DNA from 4 places in the Cytobacillus dafuensis genome. Region 4 is predicted to be linked to each of the others. Evidence: riboswitches for the same ligand, from Rfam matches in the RefSeq annotation. Region 4 holds a riboswitch; each other region holds the start of a gene.
What was found. A riboswitch is a leader RNA that binds a small molecule or an ion and turns the genes downstream of it on or off. The one in region 4 is predicted to bind S-adenosylmethionine.

Region 1 (8,094 bases), 550 kb from region 4:
GAAAAAGGTAGAAACATAAGACGACTAGTTTCCCATTTTTTGAAAAAATCGCGGAAAAGTGGAAACAAAGCTTCCGTAGTTTCAAAATTTAAAGATATTCGCAAAAAAGGTGGAAACAAATGACGACTAGTTTCCCATTTTTTGAAAAAATCGTGGAAATGTGGAAACAAAGCTCCTTAGTTTCCAAATTTAAAGATACTCGCGAAAAAAGTGGAAACAAAAGACGACTAGTTTCCCATTTTTTAAAAAATCGTGGAAATGTGGAAACAAAGCTTCGGTAGTCTCCAAATTTAAAGATACTCGCGAAAAAGGTGGAAACAAAAGACGACTAGTTTCCCATTTTTTGAAAAAATCGTGGAAAAGGGGAAACAAAGCTTCGTTAGTTTCCAAATTTAAAGATATTCGCGAAAAAGGTGGAAACAAAAGACGACTAGTTTCCCATTTTTAAAAAAAATCGTGGAAAAGCGGAAACAAAGCTTCGTTAGTTTCCAAATTTAAAGATATTCGCGAAAAAGGTGGAAACAAAAGACGACTAGTTTCCCATTTTTTAAAATAATCGTGGAAATGTGGAAACAAAGCTTCGGTAGTTTCCAAATTTAAAGATACTCGCGTAAAAAGTGGAAACAAAAGACGACTAGTTTCCCAGTTTCAAAAAAATCCTGAAGTGTGGTCTGTTTCTCTTCGTTTTAGGTTATCGGTTAACTCGAAAAACTTACTTTTCGGGCATCATACTTCGGTTACGTTTTCCTTTGAAAACGATCATTTGGGGAACCATTGTTATTCAATGTAATACCCATCCCCTGTAATATGGACACAAATAGCTAATCGCCAGGCAATGCAGTTGACAGAAAAATCTCCTCTAGTCTTGATGACTAAAGGAGATTTTCACGTAAATTTTATGATGTGGCTAGGTATTATGCTTATTGAACTGTTACTTCAAGGTAAATGCCCTTTTGCATACGGTTAGCGTTTTTGCTCGTCCATTTTGGATGGATAATGAGCATGTATTTTCCTTTTGATTGAAGATTTGCTTTTGGTTTGATCGTCATTTTGGAATGGTCTTCTGCCTTCACCTCAACAGGCACTTCATTCCCGCCTAATTGGATGAGCTGAACATCCTGTGGGCTTAGCTTTGACCAATCCATTTCCATGTTCATTTCAACGTTGAATGTTTTTGTAACAGGAACACCATTAAGAGCAGGAAGCTTCTGATAAGTAGCGTGTTTTGCTATTAATTGGTCTCTGTGGGACGTAATGATTTCTTCACCTACAGCTGTATCAATATTCGGAGTGACACCTGTTTCATGGACTGGCACTCCCTTTGGTGAATAGAAACGGGCTGTTGTTAATTTTAACATGCTGTTGTCGCTTAATGGGAATAATGACTGCATGGAGCCTTTCCCGAAGGAGGTTTGCCCATATAGTGTCGCGCCTTTTTGTTCTTTTACCGATACTGCGATCATTTCTGAAGCACTTGCACTGTATTCATTGATCAGTATATGTGTCGGGCTTGTAAATTTCACTTTTTGTGGAATAGCTGCATAAATTTCTGGCTGCTTTGTTTTATCTCGAATCTGAAAAGCTTTATTCACGTTTGGAAAAAGTCCGGCTACTTCTTGAGCAGTGGATACATAGCCTCCTCCATTGTTTCTAAGATCGAAAATCCAGCCTTTGGCTCCGTTTAATTTTCCAATTGCGTTTGTGATTTCCTTCGTAGCATCTTTGGAAAAGCTATTCAGGCGAATATATCCGATTTCTCCACCGAGCATTTGATATTCGACATTTGGAAGCTTGATTAATTCTCTCGTCAGTTTTTTTGTTACGGTTTCATTCGTATCGACTGATATATAGTGTAGTGTGACCGATGTATTAGCCTTGCCGCTTATGAGTGAGACGGCTTTTTGCACAGGTTGTCCAATTAGGCTTACACCATTGACGCTGACAATAATATCTCCTGCCTTCATGCCACCTCGATCTGCTGGACCCCCTTTGATCACTGACATGATTTTGATTCCCTTTTCATCCTCATCAAGAACGATTCCAACTCCAACTAGTTGCTGCTCGATTCCATTTGAGAACTGGGCGAATTCCTCAGCGGTCATATAGACAGAATAAGGGTCCAAATGCTTCGTGATTTCCTTTGCAGTTGGCTTCGCTAATACGGAAGCAGGCACATCCTCTATGTAATATTCCTTAATTAAATCTCGTATTTCATTAATCGGCTCAGCTGCCGAAACAGCCGTCACATTCGACAAAAGTAATAAAACTAGTAAAAAACTAAAATACTTTTTCAAGTTATGCATAGATGGCCTCCTACAGTGTCAAGCACCACTACGGATTGCGTTGTGGTAGAAAATGACATGTTATTTATTTCTATTTTAGTATATATATTGATGAGGTGATAGTTCTTTTTAAACATATTTTTCGAGAACTGGGGCCAAGTAATCTACCATTGGTGATGTCTCATTTTTAATATAGGCTTCTATGGCTGCTTTTTCTAGTGGGATGAATAGAAGCTCATCGAATTCTGGCTCCTGTCCGTTGTCTATTAATTGCTGGTTATGCTTTAAGAATTGAGCGTGCAGTGCTTCAACGGTGCAATGGACGGATAGCTCATACATAACTGCCCAAAAACCATGTGTTCCTTTATGCTTAATGAACTTAGGAAGGAAAGAGCGTGTGGATGAGGAATGAATATTCAACCCCATCTCTTCCTTTATCTCTTTACAGATATTTTTTTCTAAATCAAAAATGGATCCTACTAGATCTGATTCATCTAGCCCACCTCCTGTGAATTGCAGGCGTCCAGGTGTGGAGGTTGATTTATTCATTCGTCCAATGGCTATATGGTGATCGCTTGTGATGACAGATGCACATGTATAGATGACTTTACAAGGAGAAGCGCAATCTTCATGGTGGAGGGTGTATAGATAGTGTTTGTAGTCAGTCTTTGCGACAGTTACTTCAAGCTCGTCAGGTGCTTTGTTTACTTTCGTTATTGTAAAAACTTCTCCGTTTCGTAGAGAGGGGTTCTTTCCTATTTGTTGTTCCCAATAATAATGATGTTGTTGTCGAATTTCAGATGGTAGATTAATAGGGCGGTTGTCCAGCTTAACCTTTACATTTGCCGGGGCTGTTTCTATTATAATTCGTTTCATCGGTTTCCTCCTTTTTCTTTTTCAGTTATAGAAAGATTGATAGATTGGTAGGCCAAAATCAATCGTTTATCAGCCAATTCCAAAATGGATACCTATTCTACCATTAAAAATATACCTAAAAAAGTAAATAGTCGTAAATTAAAGTGAAATTTTTCCCCAAAATATTACTAAAGTAATATTGCTCTATCAGTTTTGGCGAAAACAGGAGAAAAGATAGGGTTTCCCTCAAAATTTCCCGATTTTCGGCGAAAACAGGGAAATTAACATTATGCTTTAATAGAATTAAGCAGTTCTAGTTTCAACCCAAGCTATTTTACTTTTTTAAGTACAATAGCCTTTCAAATCTCTATTTGTCATCTCAATTATGAGGTGGCCTTTTTTTGTTTAGAAAGAATCTGTCTGGCTGCTTCTTAATCCCTTATCTCTAAGCTTCCCTTCAGCTTCTCCTTTGCACCCTTCCTCCATGCTTTGACGGCCGATACGGATACACCTTCCTTAAGGGCGATTTCCTTTACTGTTAATTGATAAATACAAGTGTACAAAACCCATTTCTTCTGATTATCCGTTAACCCCTCGCAATAGGATAGAAGAAATTTCACTTCGAAGGGCTGTTCAAGAGAGTTGTCCTCGATTCCCTCCCAATACTCCTCCTTAGCGTATACACTTCTTTCATCGTGTTTATTTTGCCTCGTCATCTCGGACAAAAATCTGCCCTTAATATAGGCGTAGGCAAAGCTAGTAAACTCTCCTTTTTCTGGATCGAATCGTTCATTAGCCTCCCATAGAGCAATCCTCCCAATTTGGAAAAATTCATCCTTGTTCTTGTAAATATGCAGCCTGTTCATGATTTTATGAATCATTGGTCCGTATTGTTTTACTAATTGCTCAAAGCCCTCCATTTTAAAAAAATCCTTTCGTAGAGCGCGCTTGCTATTGTATTCCCGGGTGCCTTAAACATAACCGAGACGGAGGAATCCAGGCTAACAGTCGAATACGTGAATATTCGCCTTTTCATGGTCGATTTTCGCAAAATTTGCCTCAAATCTCTCTGTACAGATCAAAAAAAAGGGAAATTCGCAAAAAAACGTGCAATTTAAATCAAAATTTAAATTTTCCAATTGTTCACATAATTGTAATATATTTCTTTAAATATTTCTGGTATGATGGATTTAGATCAAATTAACTACATCTTTTGTCCTACTTCATATTAAATTTTAAAAATGAGGTGTAGGGAAATGTATTTATTAAAGCATTATCTTGTCAATCAGGAGACATCATTGATTAAGGGTGAGTACAATCAGTACGGGAAGCTTTGTTCGAGGATATTGGAAGGGAGAAAGACATTTCTAGTCGAGTGTTCGCCAATCAAATTGCTTGATGAAACATTAAAATTCAATGGCTTCGATTACAAGGGTGCTACGATTGGCGCGAAATCAATTCTTCGAAAAAACAGTATGTGCCCGATTGTTCTGAACCAAGCATTAGGCATTTGTATGTTCCCAATTAATTCTCCTGATAAGCACGACAACATTTGGTTTAACCCCGATCATATTGTACAAACCTTCCCCTATGGCAGTAAGACAGATGTAGAATTAAGTAATGGCGTTATCATTCGAGTCAACTTAACATTAACCACTTTTAACAATAAACTTCAGGTTGCCCATCAATACAGAAAAATCACCCACAATAGAGGCAGACTCACCATGACCATGATTCTGGAAGCAAAAAAAGAGCCAGTCGTCATTAAAAAAGAAAAGGGCCATTATAATTTTGACAAAATGAAGAGGGATGATGATTAGTTATCCATTTCAACTTTTGTATTGACGAGACCCTATGAAAAAGATATGATAATAAATAATTTCATAATTGCAAATCTTCTTATCAAGAGAGGTGGAGGGACTGACCCTGTGAAGCCTCGGCAACCAGCATCCATATGCCACGGTGCCAATTTCAGAGGAATGATCACAATTCCGAAGATGAGAAGGTGGAACGGATACTGTAATGTTATTCATCCTCCCCTTCTGTCTTTCTATGCAGAGGGGGTTTTTTGTTTTTCCATTTTTATTTTTCAAACAAAAACAGGAGGAATGAGTTATGTCAGCTATTCATATTGCCTTATTAGGATACGGTACTGTTGGGAAGGGTGTGTATCAGACCGTTCAATCCCATCAGAAAAAGCTTCAAGCTATTTTTGGAAAAGAAGTGAAGATTTCTGCGATTCTCGTAAAAAATTTAGAAAAGCACCACTCGCCAGATGATGATGTTATTTTAACAGATGATTTTGATAAGATTTTTTCATTGGAAAAGCTTGATATCGTCATTGATGCGATTGTTGGAAAAGAGCCGTGCTTTTCCTATTTACAGAGGGCCATTAAGCGGGGCTGTCATGTGATCACGGCGAATAAAGAAATGTTTGCCCATTATGGAAGTCAATTAAAACGGTTAGCTAACGAGCATGGCGTTACACTCAGCTTTGAGGCAACTGTCGCCGGTGGGATTCCTGTCATCCAAACGCTAAAACAATTACTTAATGTCAACAATATCAAAAAAGTACAAGGCATTCTTAACGGAACTTCTAATTTTATTTTGACAAAGATGAGGGAAGAAAACGTACCATTTTCGTCAGCCTTAAAGCTCGCTCAGGAAAAAGGCTATGCAGAAGCTGATCCGACCAATGACGTCGAGGGATATGACGCCTTTTACAAAGCCGTGATCTTAAGTGAGCTTGCATTTGGGGAATCGCCGAACTGGGGTGAGTCGATTAGAGAAGGTATTCGGGGAATTACGCCTGAACAGATTGAAATCTTTTCATCATTAGGATTCCGATTTAAGCATGTAGCTTCGATAGAACGAACTGCTGATGGTGTTCAATGCGCCGTTAAGCCAGTGCTTGTGAATGAACAGCATCCATTTTACCATGTAGAAGGAGTTCAAAATGCCGTGTCCATTGATGGCGATATTGTTGGAAATATCAGCTTACAAGGACCGGGTGCAGGAATGTTTCCGACCGCAAGTGCCATTCTAGAGGACTTAGTTCATATTAATCGAAAAAGCGTATCTCCTATATTTACCGAACAGAAGCCAGATGGAGATGAGGCATCCACTGTGTCCTTTTGGGCAATCGGCGGGGATGTGAATGCCTCCATCTTACCCACACCTATTCAAGTAATCGAAAGAATTCATCCAAATGTTTTATTAGTTAAAGCACCTGAAGAAACAGTGTACGCGATTCATTTGCCGAATGTTCATGTCTATCAAATTCTTGGGGATGTGGTGTATAAGGGCTTGGTTGTTAGTTAGGTTTTTTTTGAAAACTTGATTTTGATTTTTTCTCTTTTTACAGGGCTATAGAGACGGATTTATGTGGGTTCTCCTTATTCTTGGCTTCATTATGAGCGAATGTGGACACGGGGGCAGGATTTCCTCCTTTCCTTGGCTTCTTTCGAGGTCAATGTGGACACAGGGGCAGAATTTCCTTCTTCCTTGGCTTCTTTCGGGCTCAATGTGGACACGGAGGTGGGATTTTCTTCTTTCCTTGGCTTCTTTCGGGCTCAATGTGGACACGGGGGCAGAATTTCCTTCTTTCCTTGGCTTCTTTCGGGCTCAATGTGGACACGGAGGTGGGATTTTCCCCTCTCCTTGGCTTCATTACAAAGAGAGCTATCCCCTAATTTGAATTATAAACCGATTTATGCGACGGCCCATGTCGAACAAAAATAACAAGGTGCGACATAGCATAAAAGGCCAACACTCATCGTGATGGCCTTTTCCATTGCTCTATATTCTCTTAAGAAACTATTTTTCCATCATTAATTTCAAGATCAATTCATCGGTTTGCCTTGTTCCTTCATTTCCTAGCTGGCAGAAGGCTTCGATGCTTTTTTCTACGTCATCGTGAATAAATCCGTCTGTGGATTGTATTTCTTTATGGTTCAATGCCAGTAAAGCCGATTGGACTGCTACGTTTGAACAGGTTGAAACCTTCATGGCACAGCCAGCCTTCGCACCATCACAGATCATTCCGGACACATTGCCAATTGTATTTTGAACTGCTGCCTTTACTTGTTGAAGGGAACCATCCAGCAAATAGACAATAGCCGCACTTGCCCCCATTCCCGCTGCCGTGACGCCACATAAAGCTGACAGACGGCCAAATTTAGATTTAATATGAATCGTGACAAGGTGGCTTAGTGCGACGGCACGAAGCATTTTTTCTTCAGACACCTGGAGCTTCTCTGCCGCAGCGACGACAGGAAGGGTGACCGCTATTCCTTGATTGCCGCTTCCTGTATTGGCCATAACCGGCAGCGTTGAGCCTGCCATTCTTGCATCTGAACCAGCAGCAGCTAATGACATAGCAGCCGTTGCTAAATCATCTGATAAGATCCCCTTTTTCACATTGTCCTGTATGGTTTTTCCAACATTTAAGCCGTAATCGCCTGAAAGTCCTTCCATTCCGATTACACGATTTAACTCAATGCTTCTTTTAACAAGGCCGAAATTCTTTACATCTGTCTGCAGAACCCATTCATAAATTTCATCAATGGTGAGTTGCTCCAAATCTTCCTCAGCCGTTTGAATGCCAATATTCTCGCATCCACCGAGGAAAATAGCTTTGCCATCCACTTCAATTAATGTGATATTACTATGATTATCAGAGATCACAACCTTCGCATTCTGTTGGTCCGTCTGAACGATCACCTCAATATAAAGCCTTTTCGGTGAATCCGCTTGACTTGCTTTAACCTTTCCCTCTTCAATCAACTTAAAGGCTAAAAGCTCATCTTCCTTTGTAAGACCATGCAGCACTTCTAGTTTTTTCTCCGAGTTGCCTGCAACTGCTCCAAGTGCAGCAGAGAAATCTAAGCCTTTACCAGTCATCCCAGGAATGCCGACTGATTTTGCGTTTTTAATAATATTCCCGCTTGCCTTTACT
Region 2 (8,094 bases), 230 kb from region 4:
AATAATACTTAATCGCCTAAACCCGAATTGAACATATTCATCGAAATAATAGCCTGCCTCATCAGGTCCGCGATGAATCATGAGATTATTCATTTGAAAAAGCAGCTGTTTATCCGTATCGCCTTGACCCTGATCCTGTACATATCCAATAAAGCCACACATTCTTTTTTCACCCATTCTAATTCTTTTTTTAGTCTATGTTAAACTTCCTTGTTGATTTCCGCTGCAGGCGTTCGCTTTCCGCGGGCGGTCGGGGAGCCTCCTCGTCGCTAACGCTCCTGCGGGGTCACCCCTGGACACGCATTTCCCACAGGACATTGAATAAGCTTTGAATAATCACCGCACGAAGGAAATGCGTTAGCATTTTCGAGGAGCTCACGCCTTCCGCTACAATCAACAACAAAATAGCATTTTCAATACTCAGCTTTAACACAGACTTTTTTTATGTATTTTTATAATAGATTTTTGAAGATGAATGGTGTCATGGTTGGATTCTTTGGTTAATTAAAGGTGAATGTAATAGCGGGAACTTTGTGAGGAATTGAGCAGTGTTTTTTCCTAATCATCTATTCAAATGCTTTCAATCATAAGACGAATAAAAAAAAGCGGAAGTTACATTTTGTATGTAACTCCCGCTTTTTTCTTATTATTTCAAAGCTTCTGCACGTAATGCATCTGCTTTATCTGTACGTTCCCAAGGAAGATCAATATCTGTGCGTCCGAAATGACCGTAAGCAGCAGTTTGCTTATAAATCGGACGGCGTAAGTTAAGCATATTAATGATACCAGCTGGGCGAAGATCGAAGTTTTTGCGAACTAGGTCAACAAGTACATCCTCTTCTACTTTGCCTGTTCCGAAAGTATCGACAGAAATAGATACCGGCTGTGCAACACCAATAGCGTAGGCAAGCTGAACTTCAACTTTATCAGCTAGACCAGCTGCTACGATATTTTTCGCAACGTAGCGGGCAGCATAAGCAGCAGAACGGTCAACCTTTGTAGGATCCTTACCAGAGAATGCGCCACCGCCATGACGAGCGTAACCGCCGTAAGTGTCAACGATGATTTTGCGGCCAGTTAAGCCAGCATCCCCTTGAGGTCCGCCAATAACGAAACGGCCTGTTGGGTTAATGAAGTATTTTGTATTCTCATCAATTAGTTCTTGTGGAACAACTGGGTTAATGACATGCTCTTTAAGATTTCGCTGAATTTGCTCTAAGCTAATTTCAGGGTGGTGCTGAGTAGAAATAACGATTGTATCAATACGAACAGGCTTGTTATTTTCATCATATTCAACCGTTACTTGAGTTTTTCCGTCAGGACGAAGATAAGGAAGAATCTCCTCTTTACGTACTTCTGTCAAGCGACGTGATAATTTATGTGCTAGAGAAATAGGAAGTGGCATAAGCTCTTTTGTTTCATTACAAGCATATCCGAACATTAAACCTTGGTCTCCAGCGCCAATTGCTTCGATTTCTTCATCACTCATTTTACCTTCACGAGCTTCTAAAGCTTGGTCCACTCCCATTGCAATATCTGCTGATTGCTCATCAATAGAAGTTAAAACCGCACAAGTTTCTGAATCAAAGCCGTATTTTGCACGAGTATAACCGATTTCTTTTACTGTTTCACGTACAATTTTTGGAATATCTACATATGTAGATGTAGTAATTTCACCTGCAACTAATACAAGTCCAGTTGTCACAGACGTTTCTGCAGCAACACGAGCATTCGCATCCTTCGCTAAAATTGCATCTAAAATTGCATCAGAAATTTGGTCACAAATTTTATCCGGATGACCTTCAGTAACTGATTCAGAAGTGAACAAACGACGTTTTGTTGACATTCTGATATTCCTCCTTATATATAAAATAATCGAGATTGCTTTTTGAGGATATTCAAAAAAGTCCGGGAAAAATAGCTGTCGAATTTCTTCGTCGCTCTGTCTCTCCGGTCCTCATGTATTAATTTCATACACTCCGGTCCTCGCGACTATCGCTCCTCGAACTTCTCGGCTCTTTTTGTTCTCCTTTTTGAACTTTTATTATCATCATAAGCAAACTCAGTTTGATACGGAACTCATTCCCTAAATAGTATGAAATAAATTTGGAGTTTTTATTAAGCGCTTTTTAAGTGCCTTCCATCAAAATGCAAAATAAAAAACCTTTCCATCCATGTGAAAAGGTTGAAGCAAATCGATTCGCGCCTTTCACTCTTATCGTTCAAGGAATCAATCCTTGCGTCAGGTTAGCACCTTTGCTATTAAAGAACATTAGCAGGTTGCTGGGCTTCATTGGGCCTGTCCCTCCGCCAGCTCGGGATAAGAGAGTATCCGTTCAAGGTTAAATCATAAGGAAATAATGAAAAAATGTCAATAAAATTCTTACGTTCATTTGGTGTTTTTTCAAATAGATGCGCATTATAATGAACAACTGCCATTATCACAATTTTTCCTAAGAATTTTATGTCTATTCTTTGCTATCCATTTATAGATAAAAGTTCCTAAAATCGACATTCCTGGGATATACAGAATAGCTCCAATAACCACCGTAGCAGGAAAAATCGTGAGCAAATACCTTACAGCATAAAAACCAGTAAGAACTTTTCTACCAGAAGTAATTATATGAAGTTCTGTACGTAAACTGTTATAATCAAACGGGATGGCCTGATCTCTTTTTTCGTATTCCTGCAACGAAACCCAGTCAACCTTATGAAGCCAATCAAATTTTTTAAAAATTCGTTTCGTTTCCTTGCATAAGGAGCATGTTTTATCGTACAATGCTATCGTTTTCATGTAATCATTCCTAATTTCAACATTAATACTTTAAAGTTTAACACATTTATCCTAATTTAATGTTTTCTTCAAAAAAGATATTAATACTGTGCAAGAGAAAAAAATTCATGAATAGTATAGACTAATCATCTTAATGTGTTATACTATTTATAATTGAAATCACTATCAAAATAATACTGTATAAAGGAAGGTATTTATCAGATGAATTCTGTTAGCATTCCGAATAAGTTAAACGCTTTATTAAAAGGAAATAATGTTCAGGTACAACTATCCGTTCCTCAGCTTGCGGAAAAGGTATTAAATCGTAAAGAAGGCTCACTTACATCAACCGGTGCTGTTTGTGCAACTACCGGAAAATATACAGGTCGTTCCCCTAAAGATAAATACATTGTAGAAGAAGCGTCTACGAAAGATAAAGTGGATTGGGGCAGTGTAAATCAACCCATTTCAGAAGAAGTTTTTTCTAACCTTTATGAGAAGGTATTAAACTACTTACAAGATAAAGATGAAGTGTTTGTCTTCAAAGGATTTGCAGGTGCTGATAAAAAACATCGCCTTCCAATTCAAGTTATTAATGAGTATGCATGGCATAACCTATTTGCACACCAAATGTTCATTCGTCCAACAGATGAAGAATTATTAGATCATCACGCAGAGTTTACTGTTATTTCTGCTCCAAACTTTAAAGCAGATCCAGCAGTTGATGGTACTGCTTCTGAAACATTTATTATTGTATCATTCGAACGCCGTACAGTACTAATTGGCGGAACAGAATATGCTGGAGAAATTAAGAAATCCATCTTCTCCGTTATGAACTATTTACTTCCGCAAAATGGTATTTTACCAATGCACTGTTCATCCAATGTAGGACTTGAAGGTGATGTTGCTTTATTCTTCGGTCTTTCTGGAACTGGTAAAACAACTTTATCAGCTGATCCAAATCGCCGCTTAATTGGTGATGATGAGCATGGCTGGTCACCAAATGGTGTATTTAATATCGAAGGCGGCTGCTATGCGAAGTGCATTAACTTAACTCGTGAGAAAGAACCACAAATTTTTGATGCCATCCGTTTTGGTTCAGTACTAGAAAATGTGGTTATTAATTCTGAGTCTCGTGTAGCCGATTATGATGATAACACACTTACAGAAAATACGCGTGCGGCATATCCGCTTCAAGCGATTGATAATATTGTTGACCCTAGCATCGCCGGTCATCCTAATACAATTGTATTCTTAACAGCTGATGCATTCGGAGTATTGCCTCCAATTGCAAAATTATCGAAAGAGCAAGCAATGTACCATTTCTTAAGCGGCTATACATCTAAGCTAGCTGGTACAGAGCGTGGAATTACTTCACCACAAGCAACATTCTCAACTTGCTTTGGTTCACCATTCCTACCGCTTCCTGCAACTGAGTATGCAGAAATGCTTGGTAAGAAAATCGACGAGCATAACGCAAAAGTATTCTTAGTGAATACAGGCTGGACTGGCGGCGAATACGGTGTTGGTAACCGCATGAAGCTTCCTTACACTCGTGCTATGATACAATCTGCTTTAGAAGGCGAACTAAATAATGTAGAGACAGTTAAAGATGAAATCTTTGGATTAAACATTCCTCTACATGTACCTGGTGTACCTGATGAAGTGCTTCAACCAAACAAAACATGGGCAGATCAATCTGCTTATGAAGCAAAGGCAAAAGAATTAGCTTCTAAGTTCCGTGAAAACTTTAAGAAATTCGCAAACGTCCCTGCTGAAATTGAAGAAAAGGGCGGACCGGTTGCTTAATATTTTATGATTGAAAAAGGGTGTCCGATTGGGCACCCTTTTCGTTTTTTTTACATTATGGTTCCGCTTTTTTAACCTCAACAATGGCTGAATGATCTAATATCTTCAACCGATATTTTCCGCTTTTCCTTAAGGTTAATTCACCTGTATACATTGATCCATTTTGCATTGTATCTGCTCTAATAAAATCCATTTTATCTTTGAAAATAAAAACCTCTTTCTTTTTATCCTCAAGATTAAATGACTCCACTTCAATTTGTTCAGGCAGATTAGAGCCAGTAATATCTAGAGAGACATCTTTGTAATGTCCAATTTGCAAATCTTCTTGTGATATTAAGAGCGTCGAATCTCCAACTTGTACATAGGGCTCTTTTACATAAATCGAAAACGTTGCATATTCCTTTCCTTCAAGCATGAATTTTAAATTCCAGTTGCCTGAATGAGGAAAAACCTTAAAACTTGTTACAGCATGTGCCGTGGCATCATATGGACTTGAACTCAATATAAGATTATTTGTCATTTCAAGCTCAAGGCCTGTATCAGTATGAATGCCTATGATTTGTAATTTTTTATTTAAAAGATTTTCCTTTTCCCCCCATAAAAAGATCAATAATTTGCCTACACCCCTATAATCCTCTGCAACCCATTCGGGAGGGCTTAAGATACTGACTTTATTAGGTATGCCAAAGTTATATTCTGCACGAGTTGGATTTCCGCTTTCATCTATTAAAGGAAAATGAACAGCACTGACTGCCATAGGAATTAAATTCCCGGGTTGATTGGCTTTTTCCCCTTTTAGATTTTCTAAAAGCAATATTGGTGCAATAATCAAAATAGCAAGTATGGCACAGATAGCCCCAGCTTTTCTCCAATAAAAGTTTACTTTTTTATTATTTTCCTTATTCGCTCTAATTGCCATCATCACTTTATCCCGCTGATCACCCGTTAATTCATAATCAGGGAAGTTTCGCATTTTCTCTAGCAGCTGTTTATCTGAAAGATGGGTCACCTTGCACAGCCTCCTTCATAAGAAAATTTAGCTTTTTTGTCGCGCGATAAAAGTTCACGTTTACTTTGTTTGTTGTCCATCCAAGCACCTCTGCTGTCTCCGCTGCTGAAAGCTCCGCAATCCCCCGAAGAAGCACGACATCCCGGTAATTTGCTTTTAATTGATTAATAGCTTTATATAATTGAACCAATTCCGATTTTTGGACGATGCTTTCATCTATTTGAATAGAATCTATGGTACTTTGCTTTAATAATTTTTCTTTTAGGTTTTTCCATGCTGTTCTTTTTCGATAGTAATCAATTGCTGAATTTCGAGCGATTGAAATAAGCCATGTTTTCGGATTAGAATCATATCTAAATCGTTCATAGGATAGATACGCTCTTAAAAAGGTGTCTTGCACAAGATCTTCGACATCTTTAGATCCCGTATAGTAAACGAGGTATCTTGTTATCTCTTTTTCGTAATGATAAAACCATTGTTCAATTTGCCGGCCAGCTTCCATTTTCTTTCCTCCTTTCTGTTATACATAAGACGGAATAGAAAAGTTTTAATTACAATATTTGAAAAATTTGATTCGAGGTATGTAAGAGGTGTTTATTTTCGAAAATTACGACTATTATTTCAGTTATAATTAAATGCACCTAAACAGATATTTAGGCGCATTATTATCATATTTTCTATCTGATATGTAATCATTGTCTGATTATTATCCATTACTACTTTTTTAATCACTTTGCGATTTCATCCAAGCAGTTAAATCTTTAACCACCCTTCGATTTATAGCGGGTGGAAAATAGTGTGTGAAGTTTTCAAAGTACCAGCTTTCTACTTTTTTATCAAGCGTTTTCAACCTTTTCTCAAGTCGGTATGCATGTTCTATTGAGACATTTTCATCCTTTTCACCGTGAATAATTAACGTCGGTGCCTGTATGTTTTCTAAGTAAAAAAGAGGAGTGCGATATTCATATCGCTCAGGAAATTTAGTTGGAGTGCCTCCAATAACCCGCTTCATCATCTTACGTAAATCGTGTCGTTCTACATAGGTAAGAAACATATCACTTACTCCGCCCCATGTGACAAGCGATTTCGCATCAGGAAATTGAATGGCTGTTAATAAAGACATAACCCCTCCTCTTGAAAAACCAAAAATATGTACACCCTTTATACGCGGATGTGATCGCAAAAGCATGTAGGCAGAAAAGGCGTCCTCTCTATCTTCTCCTGCAAAGTCCTCATTGCCCTCTCCCCCTTGATTCCCTCGATAAAATGGGGCAAACACAATAAATCCTTCAGAAGCAAATTGAATGATACGGCCAGGTCTTACCTGCCCTACGTTTTTGATCCCTCCGCGCAAATATAAAAATCCATCATAAATTCGATCATCTTTTGGTTCAGCAAGAAGTCCCTTTACTTTTAATCCATTTACTTCATAAGTTACAATGGATAATTCAATATTTGGATGGGGGGATGGAAATCTCTGTTTACTTAACAATCAGTATCATCTCCTTTTTAGAAACTGGCGGATATTTTGCCGAATGTGGCGGATATCTTACTGAAACTGGCGGATATTTTAGCGAAAGTAGCGGATATCCTACTAAAAGTGGCGGATATTCGAAAATTTTTAACTGAGCTCTTTTGGAGAACAAGCTGATTTATTGAAAATCTGACCGATATTTCGTTAATCTGACCGATATCCCCTAAAACTAGCCGATATCTCAAAATCTAACACCATTTTTTTCTAGCTCAATTCTCTCAAATAAAAATTTTATATAGGCATTCACACATTTTTGGCACACTCATACGATAATGTAGGCTTTAAAGCTTATTATTTGTTTTTTTAAGGAGGGCTTTTGAATGAAAAAATGGCTAAAGATTAGTTTTTCTCTCCTGCTCATTTCAATACTTATTATACCATTGGCAGCCTGTGGCAAAGATGAGGTTAAAAATGTACGGATTGGTGAAGTAACTCGATCTATCTTTTACGCTCCGCAATATGTCGCAATTGAGAAAGGCTTTTTTAAAGAGGAAGGGCTTAATGTGACGCTAACAACAACAGCTGGTGGAGATAAAACAATGACTGCACTTCTATCCGATAGCATCGATGTAGCCCTTGTAGGCTCGGAAACATCAATATATGTCTCTGCACAAGGCTCCAATGATCCAGTCATCAATTTCGCCCAGTTAACGCAAACAGACGGAACCTTCCTTGTTTCACGTACCAAAATTGATAATTTCTCATGGGATCAGCTAAAGGGAAAAACCTTCCTTGGTCAGCGCAAAGGCGGAATGCCGCAAATGGCCGGTGAATTTGTACTGAAAAAACACGGAATTGACCCTCATAAAGATTTAAATCTGATTCAAAATGTTGATTTTGCCAATATCGCACCTGCATTTGCTTCAGGTACAGGTGAATTTGTTCAGCTTTTCGAACCAACTGCAAGCGTTTTTGAGAAAGAAGGCAAAGGATATATCGTCGCTTCCTTTGGTACGGAATCTGGGCATA
Region 3 (8,094 bases), 1.5 Mb from region 4:
ATCCTTACCAAGTAATGACTGCTCGAGTACAGGCTGGAATTCTCCTTCACTTAATTGAAGGCCACTTGAAGAAACAAGAGGATGACGTAATAAACTTTTCGGCGACATAATGACTAGTGGTCGCACCTCTTCACGATTCAAAATGGCTGCCTGTCTGCGTAAAATATGAAAATATTGAGCAGATGATGTTAAGTTGGCGACGGTCCAGTTATTTTCAGCAGCTAATGATAAAAATCTCTCTAATCGAGCACTTGAATGTTCTGGTCCTTGTCCTTCATAGCCATGTGGCAGCAGCATAACAAGTCCAGATTTTTGTCCCCATTTTGCACGTCCAGCAGCGATAAACTGATCAAATATGACTTGAGTAGAGTTGGCAAAATCTCCAAATTGCGCTTCCCAAAGCACTAGTGTTTCAGGTGCAAAAACATTATAGCCGTATTCAAATCCGAGAACAGAAGTTTCAGATAGTGGGCTATTATGAATCGCAAATGATGCTTTCGCTGATGGTAATAAATGAAGCGGTGAAAATGATTTTCCAGTTTCATTATCATGCAAAACGATATTTCGATGGGCAAAAGTTCCCCTCTCGGAATCCTGACCTGTCAAACGAATCGGTGTTCCATCCTTTAGAATAGAGGCAAATGCCAATGTTTCAGCATGTCCCCAGTCGATTTTCCCATCACCATCTAATGCGTCCAGTCTTCTCTTCAATATTTTTTCAAGCTTATTGAAAATAATGTATTTTTCTGGGAACGCTAATAGATCTTGATTAATTTCTTTCAAAGTTTCAAAAGGGACAGCAGTATTTAAGTTTGGAAGACCTTTTTCTACTATTTCTGGCGTATTCATTGATTCGATATCAATTTTCTTATCAGGAACCTTTTCATAGGCAGCTTTTAGCTTAACAATTACGTCTTCTTCCAATTGTGCAACGGCTTCCTTAGTAACTGCTGATTCACTTACTAGCTTTTGACTATAAAGTTCCTTGACTGTTGCATGGGTATGGATAATTTTATACATCAAAGGATTCGTTGTCATTGGCTCATCCATTTCATTATGACCAAAACGACGGTATCCGATAAGATCAATTAAGAAGTCCTTTTGAAATTTTTCTCTATATTCACATGCCAATCTTGCGGCTGCCAAACAAGCTTCCGGATCATCTGCATTCACATGTAATATAGGTATTTCATACCCTTTTGCTAGGTCACTTGAATACCTGGTTGATCGTGAGTCACGTGATTCAGTTGTAAATCCAATCGTATTGTTCGAAATAATATGAATGGAGCCGCCAGTATTATAGCCTGTTAACTGCCCAAGATTGAGAGTTTCTGCCACAACTCCTTGACCTGGAAATGCAGCATCTCCATGGATGATAATTGAAAGTGCAGAACGATAATCAACTGCTGGATATCCTTTTTCTGAACGCTTATCCTGAGCAGCACGTGTATATCCTTCTACAACTGGGCCAACAAATTCTAAATGACTTGGATTATTCGCTAGCGTTAGACGGGCAATGGTTGTGTTTTCAGCTATAATTTTTTTATCTAAACCTAGATGGTATTTTACATCCCCTGTCCATCCATAACTAATGCCAATTGAACCCTCTGAAGGAACTAGCTCCTTATTTGGTGCATGCTGAAATTCAGCAAAAATCATTTCATATGGCTTCCCAAGAACATGGGCTAGGACATTTAGACGTCCACGGTGAGCCATACCAATATTGATTGTCTTTGTCCCATTCGTAACGGATTCAGTAACAATTTCATCAAGCAAAGGAACTAACGTGTCAAGACCTTCAATGGAAAATCTCTTTTGTCCTACAAATGTTCGGTGAATGAATTTTTCAAATTCCTCTACTTCAGTAAGTCTCTTAAGTACTTTCGTTTTTTCTTCCGTTTTTAATTTAGGTTTTAGACTGCTTGTTTCAACTTTTCTGCGAAGCCAGTCTTTTTCGTTTTCATCATATACATGATGAAATTCATAAGCGATCGTATCCATGTATACACTTTTTAAATATTCAATTGCATCATAGCAAGTTTTTAGAGGAATAGGCGCATCCTTACAGATTACACCTGCAGGAAGTGAATGAAGATCCTCCTCTGTTAAACCGTACTGAGAAAGCTCAAAAAGATTTTTTTCAGGTTTATGATCCTTTAATGGATATATATCTGCAGCTCGGTGACCGTAAGATCGAATATTATCTGCCAGACGGATAACAGCCAGTGTTTTTTCTAATTGATTAGCTGATGTATATGAGACGCTAGCTTCTGCTTTTGGAGAGCTCGCTTTTACATCAATTGGTGAACCAGTTGTATCAAAATAGGCTCTCATATCTGGATCTACTGATTCTGGATTTTGTAAATAATTTTCATATAACTCGATGACATAGCCAAGGTTCGGGCCATAAAAACCTTCATCAAAAGGCCTCTCACCATTCAATGGCTTTTTCATGAAAAAAACCTCCATCACTGTATTGGAAAAAACCTATTTCCTCATTAACCTCTCCCAAAAAAACTATAAAATGTAAATTAAAAGAATAATATTATTTTTCAGGGATAAATAATTTCCAATGCAATTTTATCACGATAAAGTGACTAATTCAAAGGTTTTAAACATACATATAGTGTAAATTTCCCTCGTATATGTAAAAACAAAAAACTTATTCTGATAAAATAATTACAATATTTAGACAATAAACTTTTATCTCTTCTTCGCTTACAATTTTTGCCTCTATAATTCGTATAGAAAAAATAGTTATCAGAAGGGATTGACTTTTCAGAATGTAATAGTGTAAAGTTTAAAAAAATTGAATACGAATTTCTTATCAAGAGAGGTCGAGGGTAAGGCCCAGTGACGCCTCAGCAACCATCAATCACATATGATTGAAAAGGTGCTAATTCCTGCAAGTTTTTTTAAAACTTGAAAGATAAGAAGAATGGCGCTGTTTCTTTTGAAAAGTCTTCTTCTTATAAGAGGGCTTTTTTTATTTTTTATCTATAAAAAAACTAAGTTTACTAACCTATTAAAGTGAAATTCAATGCAAAAAATACTCATTTGATTAAGGAGTGTTCATGATGCGTAAGGTTGATACAATACTTGCACAAATCGGCAATCGAAGTGAAACGGCTACAGGGTCTGTTAATCCTCCTGTATATTTTTCAACTGCCTATCGCCATGAAGGGATTGGTCAGTCAACTGGATTCGATTATATCCGTACTGGTAATCCGACAAGGGCTTTATTGGAAAAAGCAATTGCGGAGCTTGAAGAAGGTGATCAAGGTTTTGCATGCAGCTCTGGAATGGCTGCTATACATACCCTCCTCTCACTTTTTCAATCCGGTGATGAATTTATCGTGTCAAAAGATCTTTATGGTGGTACATATAGACTCTTTGAACAAGGCTTCAAAAAATGGGGGCTGCAGTGCAAATATATTCGAACTTTCTCTGAAGAGGTTCTTACTAAGGAAATTTCTTCTCAGACAAAAGCGATATTCATTGAAACGCCTACAAATCCATTAATGGAGCAAACGAATATTTCAGAAGTAGCTTCGTTCGCTAAAAAGCATAATTTATTACTTATTGTTGATAACACTTTTTATACACCTATTTTACAACAGCCTTTGAAATTAGGAGCAGACATTGTTATCCACAGCGCAACCAAATACATAGGCGGACATAATGACGTATTGGCGGGCTTGATTGTTGCTAAGGGAAAGGATTTATGTGAGCAGCTTACACTTTATCACAATGCGACAGGTGCGGTGCTTAGTCCCTTCGATTCTTGGTTGCTTATGAGAGGGATGAAAACTCTTGCCCTCCGAATGGAGCGACATGAAAGAAATGCACAGAAAATTGTAGACTATTTATCAAGTCATGATGCAGTTACGGATGTCCTCTACCCAGGACGTGGAGGAATGATATCTTTTCGGATCAAAAATGAAGAATGGATAAATCAATTTTTGCAAAGCCTTAACCTTATTTCATTTGCTGAAAGTCTTGGAGGAGCTGAGAGCTTTATTACCTATCCTGCTACCCAGACTCATGCTGATATACCAAAGGATATTAGAATTGAAACTGGAGTATGTAACCGATTATTACGATTTTCAGTAGGAATAGAAAATACAGAAGATATTATTCATGATTTAGAAATTGCATTTGCCAAAGTCATGGAGGGGGTGGCGATATGAGTGATGCAAATGACTATTCATTTGAAACAAAGCTTCTACATAATCAGCATAAGTTTGATCCATTAACAGGTGCGGTTAGCGTAGCCATACAACATGCCTCCACCTTTCATCAGAGCGATTTCAATACATTTGGCAAATACGATTATGGCCGAAGTTTAAATCCTACACGTGAGGCACTTGAATCTGTTATTGCGGAGTTAGAGGAAGGAACACATGGATTCGCTTTTTCCTCGGGGATGGCAGCCATCTCCACTGCCTTCCTCCTATTATCACAAGGTGATCATGTAATCATTACGGAAGATGTGTACGGCGGGACATTCCGATTCGTCACGAAGGTTCTTTCACGATATGGAATTGAGTACACATTTGTTGACATGACCGATTTAGAGGCTGTAAAGAGGGCTGTTCGTCCAAATACGAAGGTGTTTTATGTAGAAACACCTTCCAATCCCCTTTTAAAGGTTACTGATATTAAAGCAATTTCTTCGATTGCAAAAGAGCATGAGGCATTAACATTTGTTGATAACACTTTTTTAACGCCTGCCCTGCAAAGGCCCCTTACTTTAGGAGCAGATTTAGTACTGCATAGTGCAACGAAATTTTTATCTGGTCATAGTGATGTCGTAGCAGGTTTAGCAGTTGTAAAGAATACTGAACTAGCGAAAAAACTAGGGTTTTTACAAAATTCTTTTGGTGCAATTTTAGGAGTCCAGGATGCATGGCTCGTTCTGCGTGGACTGAAAACATTACATGTCAGAATGGATCAATCTATGAAATCAGCAAGGAAACTTACATCGTTTTTACAAAAAAATCCAGTAATTAAACGAGTATATTACCCTGGAATTGCCGATCATCCGCAATTTCAAATCCAAATGAGACAGGCTTATGGCCCTGGTGCAGTCATTTCATTTGAACTTGAAAACGAACAGGCAGCTAAAGAGTTTGTTTCAAACATAAAAATTCCTGTATTTGCCGTAAGCTTAGGAGCAGTTGAATCAATCCTCTCCTACCCTGCAAAAATGTCTCATGCATCAATGACAATAAAGGAAAGACATAGCAGAGGAATTACGGATGGACTTCTCCGTCTATCCGTCGGATTGGAAAATCCCGATGACTTAATCAGTGATTTTACATCTTCTTTATCACTGATTAACGAGGTGTAAAACTCCATTTTTGAAGTTTCAATTGATCGCAGATTAACGGGCTGTAAGACCCCCACTTCAAGAAGTTGAGTTAAGAATAAATTTCTAAGTGGGGGATCAACAGCCCGTAAAAGCCCGACGACGGACAGGATGTCCTAGTCAGGCGAAAGCCACAGGACGTGGCGTTTTGAGCGTGATTGGTTCAACTAACAATCAGTGGGGAATGAAGGAAAACCCCCACTGATTGAAGTTTCACTTTATCTATTACATTTAAAACGTATTGCTAAGGAGGATGGAAATGAGTTTCCTAGAAAGAATGAAAGATGAAATTTTAATAGCTGATGGTGCAATGGGAACTCTTCTTTACTCTTATGGAACGGATAGTTGTTTCGAAAATTTGAATCTCTCCCATGCTGAACAAATCCAACAAATTCATGAAGCATACATTCTTGCGGGCGCGAATTTGATTCAAACCAACACTTACGCTGCTAATTACTTAAAATTGCAAAGATATGGACTAGAAGAACAGGTGAAAGAGATTAACACCTATGCGGTTAGAAATGCTAGAAATGCAATAAAAAAAGACGCGTATGTTGTAGGAACAATAGGTGGAATTAGAGGAATAAGGCCAAATACTGTTTCAATTGAGGAAATAAAGAGAAGCTTTAGAGAACAGCTTTATTGCCTTTTGCTAGAAGGTGTAGACGGTATCTTGCTAGAAACCTATTATGATCTTGAAGAGCTTGAACATGTCTTAGCTATTACAAGAAAAGAAACGGATTTGCCGATTATTGCCCAAGTTTCTCTTCATGAGGTTGGAATTCTCCAAGATCAAACACCAATTTCTGAAGCACTTTCTCGCCTAGAAAAGTTAGGGGCTGATGTAGTTGGGTTAAATTGCAGACTCGGCCCACACCATATGCTGTTGACTTTAGAAGGGATTCCTCTTCCAAAGCAAGCTTATTTATCCTCTTATCCAAATGCGAGTATACCTGCTTATACAGATGGCAAATTTCACTATGAAGGAGATTCTGAATATTTCAGGCAATCTGCAAGGGACTTTCGGAATCAAGGTGTACGACTTCTTGGTGGATGCTGCGGAACAACTCCTGATCATATTCGTGCATTTGCAAAAGAATTAAAGGGACTCCCTCCTATTACTGAAAAGAAGGTAAAGAATAGTAAAAAGATAATTATTTCAAATTCATCTGCAACCTTACGAGAAGATCCTCCTTTGCAGGATATAGTTAAAGAACGAGCATCCATTATCGTCGAACTTGACCCACCCAAAAAACTAAATACAGATAAATTTTTCGAAGGGGCTAAAGCGTTAGAAAATATTGGAATCGATGCGATTACGCTCGCGGATAATTCTTTAGCTTCTCCAAGAATTTGCAATTCGGCAATTGGTTATCGGATTAAAAAGGAAATAGGCACACGGCCATTGATCCATATTACATGCAGAGATCGAAATATTATTGGATTGCAGTCCCATTTAATGGGGCTGCATACCCTTGGACTTCATGATGTTCTTGCTGTCACTGGTGATCCAGCTAGAGTTGGAGATTTTCCAGGGGCATCGTCTGTTTATGATATGTCTTCCTTTGAATTAATCCAAATGATAAAACAATTAAATGCAGGTTTATCCATATCAGGTAAAGATCTTGGTGAAAAAACAGCTTTTTCTGTTGGTGCTGCTTTTAATCCGAATGTGAAATCACTTGATAGAGCTGTGCAGCGACTTGAGAAAAAAATTGAATATGGCGCCGATTACTTTATAAGCCAGCCTATTTTTTCAGAGGAAAAATTAATAGAGGTTCATGGAGCAATTAAACATTTAAAGAAACCGTTATATATCGGGCTTATGCCATTAACAAGCAGTAAAAATGCAGAATACCTTCATCATGAGGTACCAGGTATTAAAATATCAGATTCAATTCGCGCTCGAATGGCTGAGCTTAAAGATGACTCGATACTTGCTGCTCGTGAAGGAATTGCCATTACGAAATCTTTAATTGATGCTGCAACAGAATTATTTAACGGAATTTATTTAATTACTCCGTTTATGCGCTATGAAATATCAGTTGAATTATCAGCATATGCCCATGAAACAAGTGCCAAGATTTCAAGGAGGAGACAAAATGCGGAAGTCACAATTAACTGAACAACTAAAGAAAAAAATACTCATTATGGATGGCGCAATGGGAACTATGCTTCAGAACGCCAATTTGTCACCTGAGGATTTTGGCGGAGAGGAATATGACGGTTGTAATGAAAACTTAAATATCACTTCTCCTTCTGTTATAGAGCAAATTCATATTGAATATTTACAAGCAGGCGCAGATATTATTGAGACGAATACTTTTGGTGCGACAGGCATTGTTCTGGATGAGTACAATCTTGGCCATAAGGCGTATGAGATAAATAAAAAAGCTGCACAGATAGCCAGAAAAGCAGCTGATCAGATTTCAACAACAGACTGGCCAAGATTTGTTGCGGGCTCACTTGGCCCAACAACTAAAACATTAAGTGTCACTGGCGGTACAACTTTTGAAAAACTTATTGAATCTTATGAAGAACAAGCGATTGGGCTAATTGATGGACAAATCGACCTTCTCCTTTTGGAAACGAGTCAAGATATGCTGAATGTAAAAGCTGGATTTATCGGTATTCAAAAAGCATTCGAAAAAAAAGGAAAGCAATTGCCTATTTTTGTTTCTGGCACAATCGAACCAATGGGTACAACACTAGCTGGTCAATCG
Region 4 (8,094 bases):
ATTTTCTTATTAGTTGAAAAAAAGGAGATCAGCACTTAGCTGAGTCCCCTTTTCTTCCTTATATTATAGGTTCATTTTTTATGAGTGAATTTTTCTCTCGAAATCAGCAACCATCTGCTTGCTTTTTATATAGTCTTCTTGACGCTTTTTTTCTACTTTCATTCTTACTTCGTGTTTTTGACTATACAATGCATACCCAACACCATGGGATCCACGCATAGCTTTTTCCATATCGTGTGTGTAATTTAATTGCAGCTGGTTGATAAAAACCAATCCTTTCATCAGTTCGGATTTTTTTTTTACGTTAAGATTTTACACCGAACTGAAATGAATTACAAAGGTGAAAATAGGAAAAAAAACATCATAATAAGTGGATGAAAACTGATTAAAACGCTTACATCTTTATTATGCTTTAAATATTGTGAGAATTCGTAAGAAAGAAAGTATAAAAATTTTTTTAAGAAATAAATTGATGCAATAATTCCTGTATGGTAAGCGTTATTAAACAATGCCTAAAATTTAAAAAAACTCGCCTATTGGCGAGTTTTCATTAAATTAGAATGCAGGAACAACTGCACCTTTATATTTATCAAGAATAAAGTTTTTTATATCTTCAGAGTGTAGTACTTCTATTAAAGCTTTGATCTTTTCACTATTTTCATCACCTTTACGAACGGCAACAATATTAACGTAAGGTGACTCACTTCCTTCAATAGCAATTGAATCTTTTAATGGATTCAGACCCGCATCAATAGCATAGTTTGAGTTAATGACAACCGCATCGCCCTCATTGTTATTATATATTTGCGGTAATAACGATGGCTCATATTCAGTATCAAATTTAATATTTTTTGGATTTTCAGCAATATCCTCTAAAGTTGCAGCTGATTTATCTACACCTTCTTTTAACTTGATAAGACCTTCAGCTTCTAGAATTGCTAATACACGACCATGGTCAGCTACAGAGTTACTAATAATAATATGTGCCCCATCCGGTAATTCGCTTAAGCTTTTATATTTTTTAGAGTACACACCCATTGGCTCAATATGAATGGATCCTGCATTAACGAAATCATATCCATTTTCCTTGATTTGAAGTTCCAGATATGGAATATGTTGAAAAAAGTTTGCATCTAATTCTTTTGATTCTAACGCTTTGTTTGGAAGAACATAATCTTGAAATGGGATAATTTCTAAATCAATGCCTTTTTCTTTTAATAATGGTTTTGCTTCTTCAAGAATTTCAGCATGTGGCACATTGGAAGCACCAACTTTTAATGTTGTATCTTCTTTACCTGAATCACTTGCACTGCCACCATTATTTTCCTCTTTTGTTCCGCATGCTGCAAGAACTAGTGCTACTGTAAAAGTTAATACGAATAATAGCCATTTCTTCTTCATCCCACTAACACTCCTTATCGTTTATCTAATTTATTTGTAATAAAATCGCCAATAAATTGAATAATAAATACAATAATAAGAATGATGATCGTCGCCATAAGAGTTACATCATTTCTAGTTCTTTGAAACCCTTCGAGATAGGCGAGATTCCCTAGGCCGCCTGCCCCAATCACACCAGCCATAGCTGTATAACCGACTAAAGCAATTGCTGTTACTGTAATCCCTGAAATAAGCGCAGGCATCGATTCAGGTAAAAGTACTTTAAAGATAATCGTACTTGTCTTTGCCCCCATTGATTTTGCCGCTTCAATTACACCTTTATCAATTTCCCTCAATCCGATTTCTACCATCCGTGCATAGAATGGCGCCGCCCCGATAATTAATGCAGGCAGAGCCGCATCTTCTCCTATCATTGTTCCTAGTAAGAACATCGTAAAAGGAATTAAAAGGACAATTAAGATTAAGAAGGGAATGGACCTAAAGATGTTAACAAAAGCACTTATTACTTTGTTAATGACGTTATTCTCCCAAATATTCCCTTTAGAAGTTAAAAACAATAATAATCCTAAAATGATGCCAAGAATAAATGTTGCAATAACCGAAATGCTTGTCATATAAAGTGTTTCAGTTGTTGCTTCCCACATCTTTTCCCAATTAACATTTGGAAACCAGCTATTAATCATTCGAAATCACCTCCACGCCTACTTGCTTGGAATGGATGAAATCAATCGCCCTTGTAATCTCAGAATCATCACCATCTAAATGGATAAACAATGTTCCAAATGAACCAGTTTGTGTATGAGAAATATTCCCATGAAGAATATTTACTGTAATATTGAAATCCCGAATAAGATTGGTCATAAGCGGCTGTTCAACTGCTTCGCCGACAAAGCTCAATTGGACGATTTGACCATGTGGATAAGATTCAAGAATTTGTTGTATTGTTTCCTTCGTTTCCTCAGATTCTGTCACTTGATGGACGAAGCGCTTAGTAATTTGTGCTTTAGGGTTTTTAAACACTTCCATTACTGGACCCATTTCAACAATCTTCCCGTTTTCCATTACCGCAACTCTATGACATATCTTGCGGATTACATGCATCTCATGAGTAATAAGGACAATCGTTAACCCTAATCGTTTATTGATATCGACTAATAATTCAAGGATGGCATTCGTCGTTTCAGGGTCTAATGCCGATGTGGCTTCATCACATAATAATACTTTTGGATTGTTTGCCAATGCTCTTGCAATCCCGACTCTTTGTTTTTGACCTCCGCTTAGCTGCGACGGATAGGCATCCTCTCTTCCTTCGAGGCCAACAAGCTTTATTAATTCATCGACACGTTTTAATCTTTCCCCTTTCGGCACACCAGCAATTTCAAGGGGAAAGGCGATATTCTCACGTACTGTCCGTGACCAAAGTAAATTAAAATGCTGGAAGATCATGCTTATTTCCTGGCGAGCTTTTCTTAAGCTTTTTCCCTTTATAAGTGATACTTCATTATTAGCAACAACGACGTTCCCACTTGATGGGATTTCAAGTCCATTCAACATCCGAATTAATGTACTTTTTCCAGCCCCGCTATAGCCGATAATTCCAAATATTTCACCTTCATTAATGTCTAAATTAACTTCATCGACTGCCTTTACTTGGCCCTGCTTAGAAGGAAAAATTTTCTGTACATTTTTGATTGAAATCATTTATGCTTCACCCTCTTCATAACCCATTTTTCATGGTAATGAGAAATTAAACTTTACTTTTGTATTTTACCTTTAGAATATAAGTACTTATTCTTTAAAAAAGAAAATGCCCTTCTGACATGAGCAGAAAGGCATGGGTAATCATATCCTTTCTCTCATCTCCCAAAGCTATAAATAGCTTTGTGTGAATTGGCACCATTTCATTAAATGACGGTTGCCGGGTTTCATCGGGCACATCCCTCCACCTCTCTTGATAAGAGCATAGCATCTATATTCAATTAACACTGTACATTAATTAAGCATTTCTCATTTATGAATGATATCGTATCACGGATATGAAGAGGGGTCAACGGTAATTTTTTGGAATTTACATTCCTTTTATCACAAATTATCTATCTATAACGATGTAGTTGTTATGAACGATACTGTACCAGTTGCGGCCTCAATTGCCTGTTCTAAATCTTCTATTAGATCATCGGCGTTTTCGATTCCAATTGATAGTCGAACTAAGTCTTCTGAAACGCCAGCTGCTTTTAACCCTTCAGAATCTAATTGCTGATGTGTCGTGCTGGCAGGGTGAATTACTAAGCTTTTAGCATCCCCTACATTAGCCACATGCGCCCAAAGTTCAAGATTATTAATGAACTTTGCTCCCGCTTCTCTTCCACCTGCAATACCAAATACGACAACAGATCCTGCTCCCTTTGGTAAATATTTATCTGCTAATGCTTTATCTGGATGATTATCACTTCCTGGATATAGGACCCAATTAACGGCTGGATGCGCTTCTAAATATTCAACCACTTTCTTTGTATTGGCAATATGCTCTTTCATTCTTACATGCAGGGTTTCGAGACCAAGTGTGAATTGGAATGCATTTTGTGGACTTAATGCAGGCCCTAAATCTCTAAGAAGCTGAACTCTCGCTTTTATAATATAAGCAACAGGACCAAGCGCTTCACTGTAGACTAGATTATGATAGCTTGGATCAGGCTCTGTAAACCCAGGGAACTTAGGCGAATTCCAATTAAATTTCCCCCCGTCTACAATGATTCCTCCTAATGCTGTTCCATTTCCCAACAGCCATTTCGTAGCAGAATGAATCACTATATCTGCGCCATGTTCAATTGGTCTGCATAAATATGGCGTTGCAAAAGTATTATCAACAATCAATGGTACACCATTCTCATGTGCTATTTCTGCTACTTTTTCAATATCTAATACTTTAAGACTTGGATTTCCAATTGTTTCTGCAAAAACAGCTTTTGTTTTCTCATTAATCGCTTTTCGAAAGTTTTCAGGATTTTCTGGGTCAACAAATTTTACTTGGATGCCGTACTTAGGTAGTGTAACAGCAAAAAGATTATACGTCCCACCATAAAGATTTGATGCTGCAACAACTTCATCCCCAGCTTGAGCAATATTTAGAATGGCTAATGTAATAGCAGCCATACCACTGGCTACCGCTAATGCACCAACTCCACCCTCTAATAATGCAACCCTTTCCTCAAATACAGTCACGGTTGGATTGTGAATACGAGTATAGATATAACCAGGCTCCTTCAATCCAAATAGATTGGCTGCATGCTCTGTGTTTTTAAATTGGTAAGCATTATTCTGGTAAATCGGAACAGCTCTTGCACCAGTTACAGGGTCTGGCTGCAGACCGCCATGTACGCCAAGTGTTTCTAATCGATAGTTTTTTTGCTTCTCTGTCATATTTATCTCTCCTTTTCTTTTCGTGCATTGAATCATTTTTTTGCTTATGCTGCTTTTACTACTTAAAAGAAGAGTTGAAAAAACCCTCTTCACAAGAAGAGGGTTGGTATCATCTCTTCTTATCTTCCAGAGCATGAATGCTCTGCTGGAATTAGCACCGTGTAATGTACCGGTTGCCGGGCTTCGTAGGGCCAGTCCCTCCACCTCTCTTGATAAGAATATTCAGTTTTACTTACTCACTTAAGTTATTAAAGAGATACTAACATACGAACAATAAGCAGTCAATATTAATTTTGAAATTTCTGATAAAAAAGCACAAGCGCCTCATTCAACCTCATAAATAGCATATGCTCTCACTTTTAGTCGTGCGATGAATATACTGTCGAAGCCTTTCTTATGGAGGTATACCTTTTTTAAAACCATATTTTCTAACGAACCTTACATAAGAAAAAGAGTGATTCTAAAAATAGTACTTTTCGAAATGTAGCTTTAACAGTGATTCCACTTCCAGTGATCGCATCTCTTAATTTCTCTTGTCCTGTTAATATCGAATAAATCCTTTCTTTTGGTCCTGTAATGATTGCATCATAGATTTGATCAGGATCGGGAAAGTGTACGGTAATTTCACCATCACGAAAGAGTAAGGGTATCTCTTCAATCTCAGACTTAATACAGATTGAAAAAGCATTGCCCCTTAGCAATTGATTTATATGTCCATTTGATTTTACCTCTTCTATAAATGCCGTTGCTAATTCAACCATTTTTACACCTCAGTTTGTTACAAGCTTACTTTATTAGAAGTAATCAATATTCATATTCTATACTTCTACATCGAAGGAAATCACTCCTCCATTTTTCATTCGACAACCCCAGAGCAAAAAAAGACAATGCCTCGACGATTTTCAGCATTGTCCTTCATTTCCCAAGAAATATGTCATATTCCCATAAAATTCAAAATGTTTTTGCTGCTGTTGCAGCCTTTTTTGTCTTATTATAGTTCCTAAAAACAATATAAAAATAACTAGAGCCGACTAAGTATAGTGCAGCAGTAATAGAAAACACAAGTGCATATCCCCAATAAGCTCCGTATTTAACTACAATTCCAGTTGATACAGGTCCCATAACTGCCCAGCCTAAATTAAAAACCATTTGATTAACCGAGTTGGCCAGCCCTTTCATAGAATCATCAACTTTAGACATCATAAGTGTTATTTGAATTGGATTACCAGCATTCATGAGTGCTTGTCGGAATAAAAACCCAAGTGCTGCAAGCCATAAATTTTCTGTATAAGCGGTTAGGAGAAGAAAAGGAAGTGACGTTAATTGAAGAATGACTACCGCTTTAACCTCACCGACTTTACGCACAACCATTGGACCAATAATCATAGCGACTGCTGTTGCAGCTTGCCCCATGGATATGATAAATCCTATCATAGAATTAGTTGCAGAAAAACGATCTGCAAAATATAAATTAAGATAAGGAATGACTAATCCAGCTCCAATCCCTATCATAAGCTGGGCAAATGCGAATAGAAGAATGACTTTGATATTTTTATTATTACTAAAAATCTTTATTGGTGATTTTTTATTTATGTCTTGGTTCTTCTTCGCTTTTTTAGGCGGATCCTTAAATCGTATAACTGGTATTAACCCGATAAGAAAGATAATCCCCCCAATGAGAAGAGTAAATCGAATACTATTTAGTGTTGTTGTGAACATCGAAAAAATATCCGTGAAAATACCTCCGCTCAGGTTACCTATAACATTTGCCCCAGTCATGACTGCAAAATGGATACTAAATAAATGGACTCTTTGCTCCGGTTTTGAATTTTCTGCTAGCCAAGGTATTCCAGAAACTTGAACAAAAGCAATCGTCAATCCTGTAAAAAAGGCAAAGAGAAGCAAAAGGGATTGGGACTCGATAACACCTCTAAATAAAAGAACAAGTCCTGAAGCTGCTGTCCCAAACAGCATTGCTTTTTTTCTCCCTATTCGATCACTTAAAATACCAGCGGGAATTAGGATTATTGCAGTTGCTAATGCTGTCATAGAGATCACTTGCCCATTTATCTTCTCAGAAAAGCCAAGCTCCCGAATATAAAAATTATAAATCACCATAAAGATTCCTAACCCAATTTGTGTAAAAATATTTGCAAAAATGGCTTGCTTAATATTATGGTTATATCCGCGAATTTGAGTTGCCCATTCTTTATAAAATGCCATTGTTTTTCTCCTTGTAACTATTTCGCATCCCTAAATATAATAACTGCTTTTGGAAGCACTTGTAAATAAATAAGTAGAGAATTCTGAAAAAAAACCTTCACTTTTGGTCTTACAAAGCTTTCCTTATCTTGCCGCATTGTCGACACTACTGGTCCTTTATGTCAGGGTAGGCACTAAAGCTAGAAAAAATAAAAAATGCCAAGCGATTTCACCTGACATTTTTTTAGATGGTTTTTTTTATTTTTTCTAATAAGTAGGGAACGGAATGAAAGGCATACATTTTTTCATCAAGCCTGCCTTCCTTAAAAATCAAAAGACAAGGGACACTTTCAACTTCCCATTGATCAGCGATATCAGATATATAATTCAAATCCGACTTCCCTATCGACAAATCTGACATTAGTTCCTTAATGATCATTAACATTTTACCAGCTACCTGACAAGTACCGCATAGAGGCGTGTAAAGGTAAAGTAAGCCAGTTTTTTTGTCGTTAATGAATGCTTCAATTTCTTCCCGAGACCATTCCTGCAATCATATCATCCTTTATCTAAAAACTCCGTATAAACATCAATATTAGCTCCAAGTAATACAGATGCTATATGATGTTCAGGTGCAGTAGCAACCTCCCTATACATCCGGTCTATATAAAGATGCTCTGCCTCTGGGAATTCCTTCTTAAACTGCTTTCGCAGCTTTTCACCTGCTGCGTCTGCATCCACTAGTATAAAAACATCTTTATCATATAGCATATCTATTAGTTCATCTAGCTTCGTGATGCCAATTGTACCATTTGTACAGATAATATCTACCGGCTCTCTGACAATCGCCTGAACTTTTCTCTTATCTGTTGTTCCCTCTACAATGATTACTTTTTCCGTTAGCTCATCATTCATCCTAATCACCTGAACTGAGTTGTAATTTTTCCGATCAACTATGGGTGGATAAACATTCAAATATGGAGATTTTCTTACCTTACCATATTCATTATTCTTGATAATGGTGTGGATATCCTGCCATTTAACCATTATTAATTAGTTTGCCTCATGTTA

Region 1: it holds a riboswitch for S-adenosylmethionine, as region 4 does, so the genes downstream of both, FSZ17_RS21745 (homoserine dehydrogenase) here and FSZ17_RS19335 (methionine ABC transporter ATP-binding protein) in region 4, are expected to answer to the same signal.
Region 2: it holds a riboswitch for S-adenosylmethionine, as region 4 does, so the genes downstream of both, metK (methionine adenosyltransferase) here and FSZ17_RS19335 (methionine ABC transporter ATP-binding protein) in region 4, are expected to answer to the same signal.
Region 3: it holds a riboswitch for S-adenosylmethionine, as region 4 does, so the genes downstream of both, FSZ17_RS11820 (methionine biosynthesis PLP-dependent protein) here and FSZ17_RS19335 (methionine ABC transporter ATP-binding protein) in region 4, are expected to answer to the same signal.

What each region holds. Positions count from the first base shown of each region.
Region 1 is NZ_CP042593.1:4,587,434-4,595,527, forward strand. It holds gene FSZ17_RS21725 (S41 family peptidase) at 921-2,303, opposite strand; gene FSZ17_RS21730 (hypothetical protein) at 2,412-3,158, opposite strand; gene FSZ17_RS21735 (sigma-70 family RNA polymerase sigma factor) at 3,569-4,057, opposite strand; gene FSZ17_RS21740 (competence protein ComK) at 4,394-4,957, shown strand; SAM riboswitch class I at 5,034-5,141, shown strand; gene FSZ17_RS21745 (homoserine dehydrogenase) at 5,253-6,458, shown strand; gene FSZ17_RS21750 (L-cysteine desulfidase family protein) at 6,954-8,094, opposite strand, start outside.
Region 2 is NZ_CP042593.1:3,814,558-3,822,651, forward strand. It holds gene asnB (asparagine synthase (glutamine-hydrolyzing)) at 1-162, opposite strand, end outside; gene metK (methionine adenosyltransferase) at 647-1,846, opposite strand; SAM riboswitch class I at 2,213-2,327, opposite strand; gene FSZ17_RS18195 (thiol-disulfide oxidoreductase DCC family protein) at 2,420-2,794, opposite strand; gene pckA (phosphoenolpyruvate carboxykinase (ATP)) at 2,996-4,582, shown strand; gene FSZ17_RS18205 (hypothetical protein) at 4,638-5,591, opposite strand; gene FSZ17_RS18210 (RNA polymerase sigma factor) at 5,572-6,093, opposite strand; gene FSZ17_RS18215 (alpha/beta hydrolase family protein) at 6,316-7,083, opposite strand; gene FSZ17_RS18220 (ABC transporter substrate-binding protein) at 7,446-8,094, shown strand, end outside.
Region 3 is NZ_CP042593.1:2,493,090-2,501,183, forward strand. It holds gene sucA (2-oxoglutarate dehydrogenase E1 component) at 1-2,454, opposite strand, end outside; SAM riboswitch class I at 2,822-2,936, shown strand; gene FSZ17_RS11820 (methionine biosynthesis PLP-dependent protein) at 3,078-4,190, shown strand; gene metC (cystathionine beta-lyase) at 4,187-5,353, shown strand; gene FSZ17_RS11830 (bifunctional homocysteine S-methyltransferase/methylenetetrahydrofolate reductase) at 5,631-7,496, shown strand; gene metH (methionine synthase) at 7,474-8,094, shown strand, end outside.
Region 4 is NZ_CP042593.1:4,040,506-4,048,599, forward strand. It holds gene FSZ17_RS19320 (YuzK family famiily protein) at 79-282, opposite strand; gene FSZ17_RS19325 (MetQ/NlpA family ABC transporter substrate-binding protein) at 556-1,401, opposite strand; gene FSZ17_RS19330 (methionine ABC transporter permease) at 1,416-2,084, opposite strand; gene FSZ17_RS19335 (methionine ABC transporter ATP-binding protein) at 2,077-3,102, opposite strand; SAM riboswitch class I at 3,255-3,362, opposite strand; gene FSZ17_RS19340 (O-acetylhomoserine aminocarboxypropyltransferase/cysteine synthase family protein) at 3,499-4,821, opposite strand; SAM riboswitch class I at 4,938-5,040, opposite strand; gene FSZ17_RS19345 (hypothetical protein) at 5,250-5,582, opposite strand; gene FSZ17_RS19350 (MFS transporter) at 5,773-7,044, opposite strand; gene FSZ17_RS19355 (thioredoxin family protein) at 7,268-7,576, opposite strand; gene FSZ17_RS19360 (toprim domain-containing protein) at 7,582-7,938, opposite strand.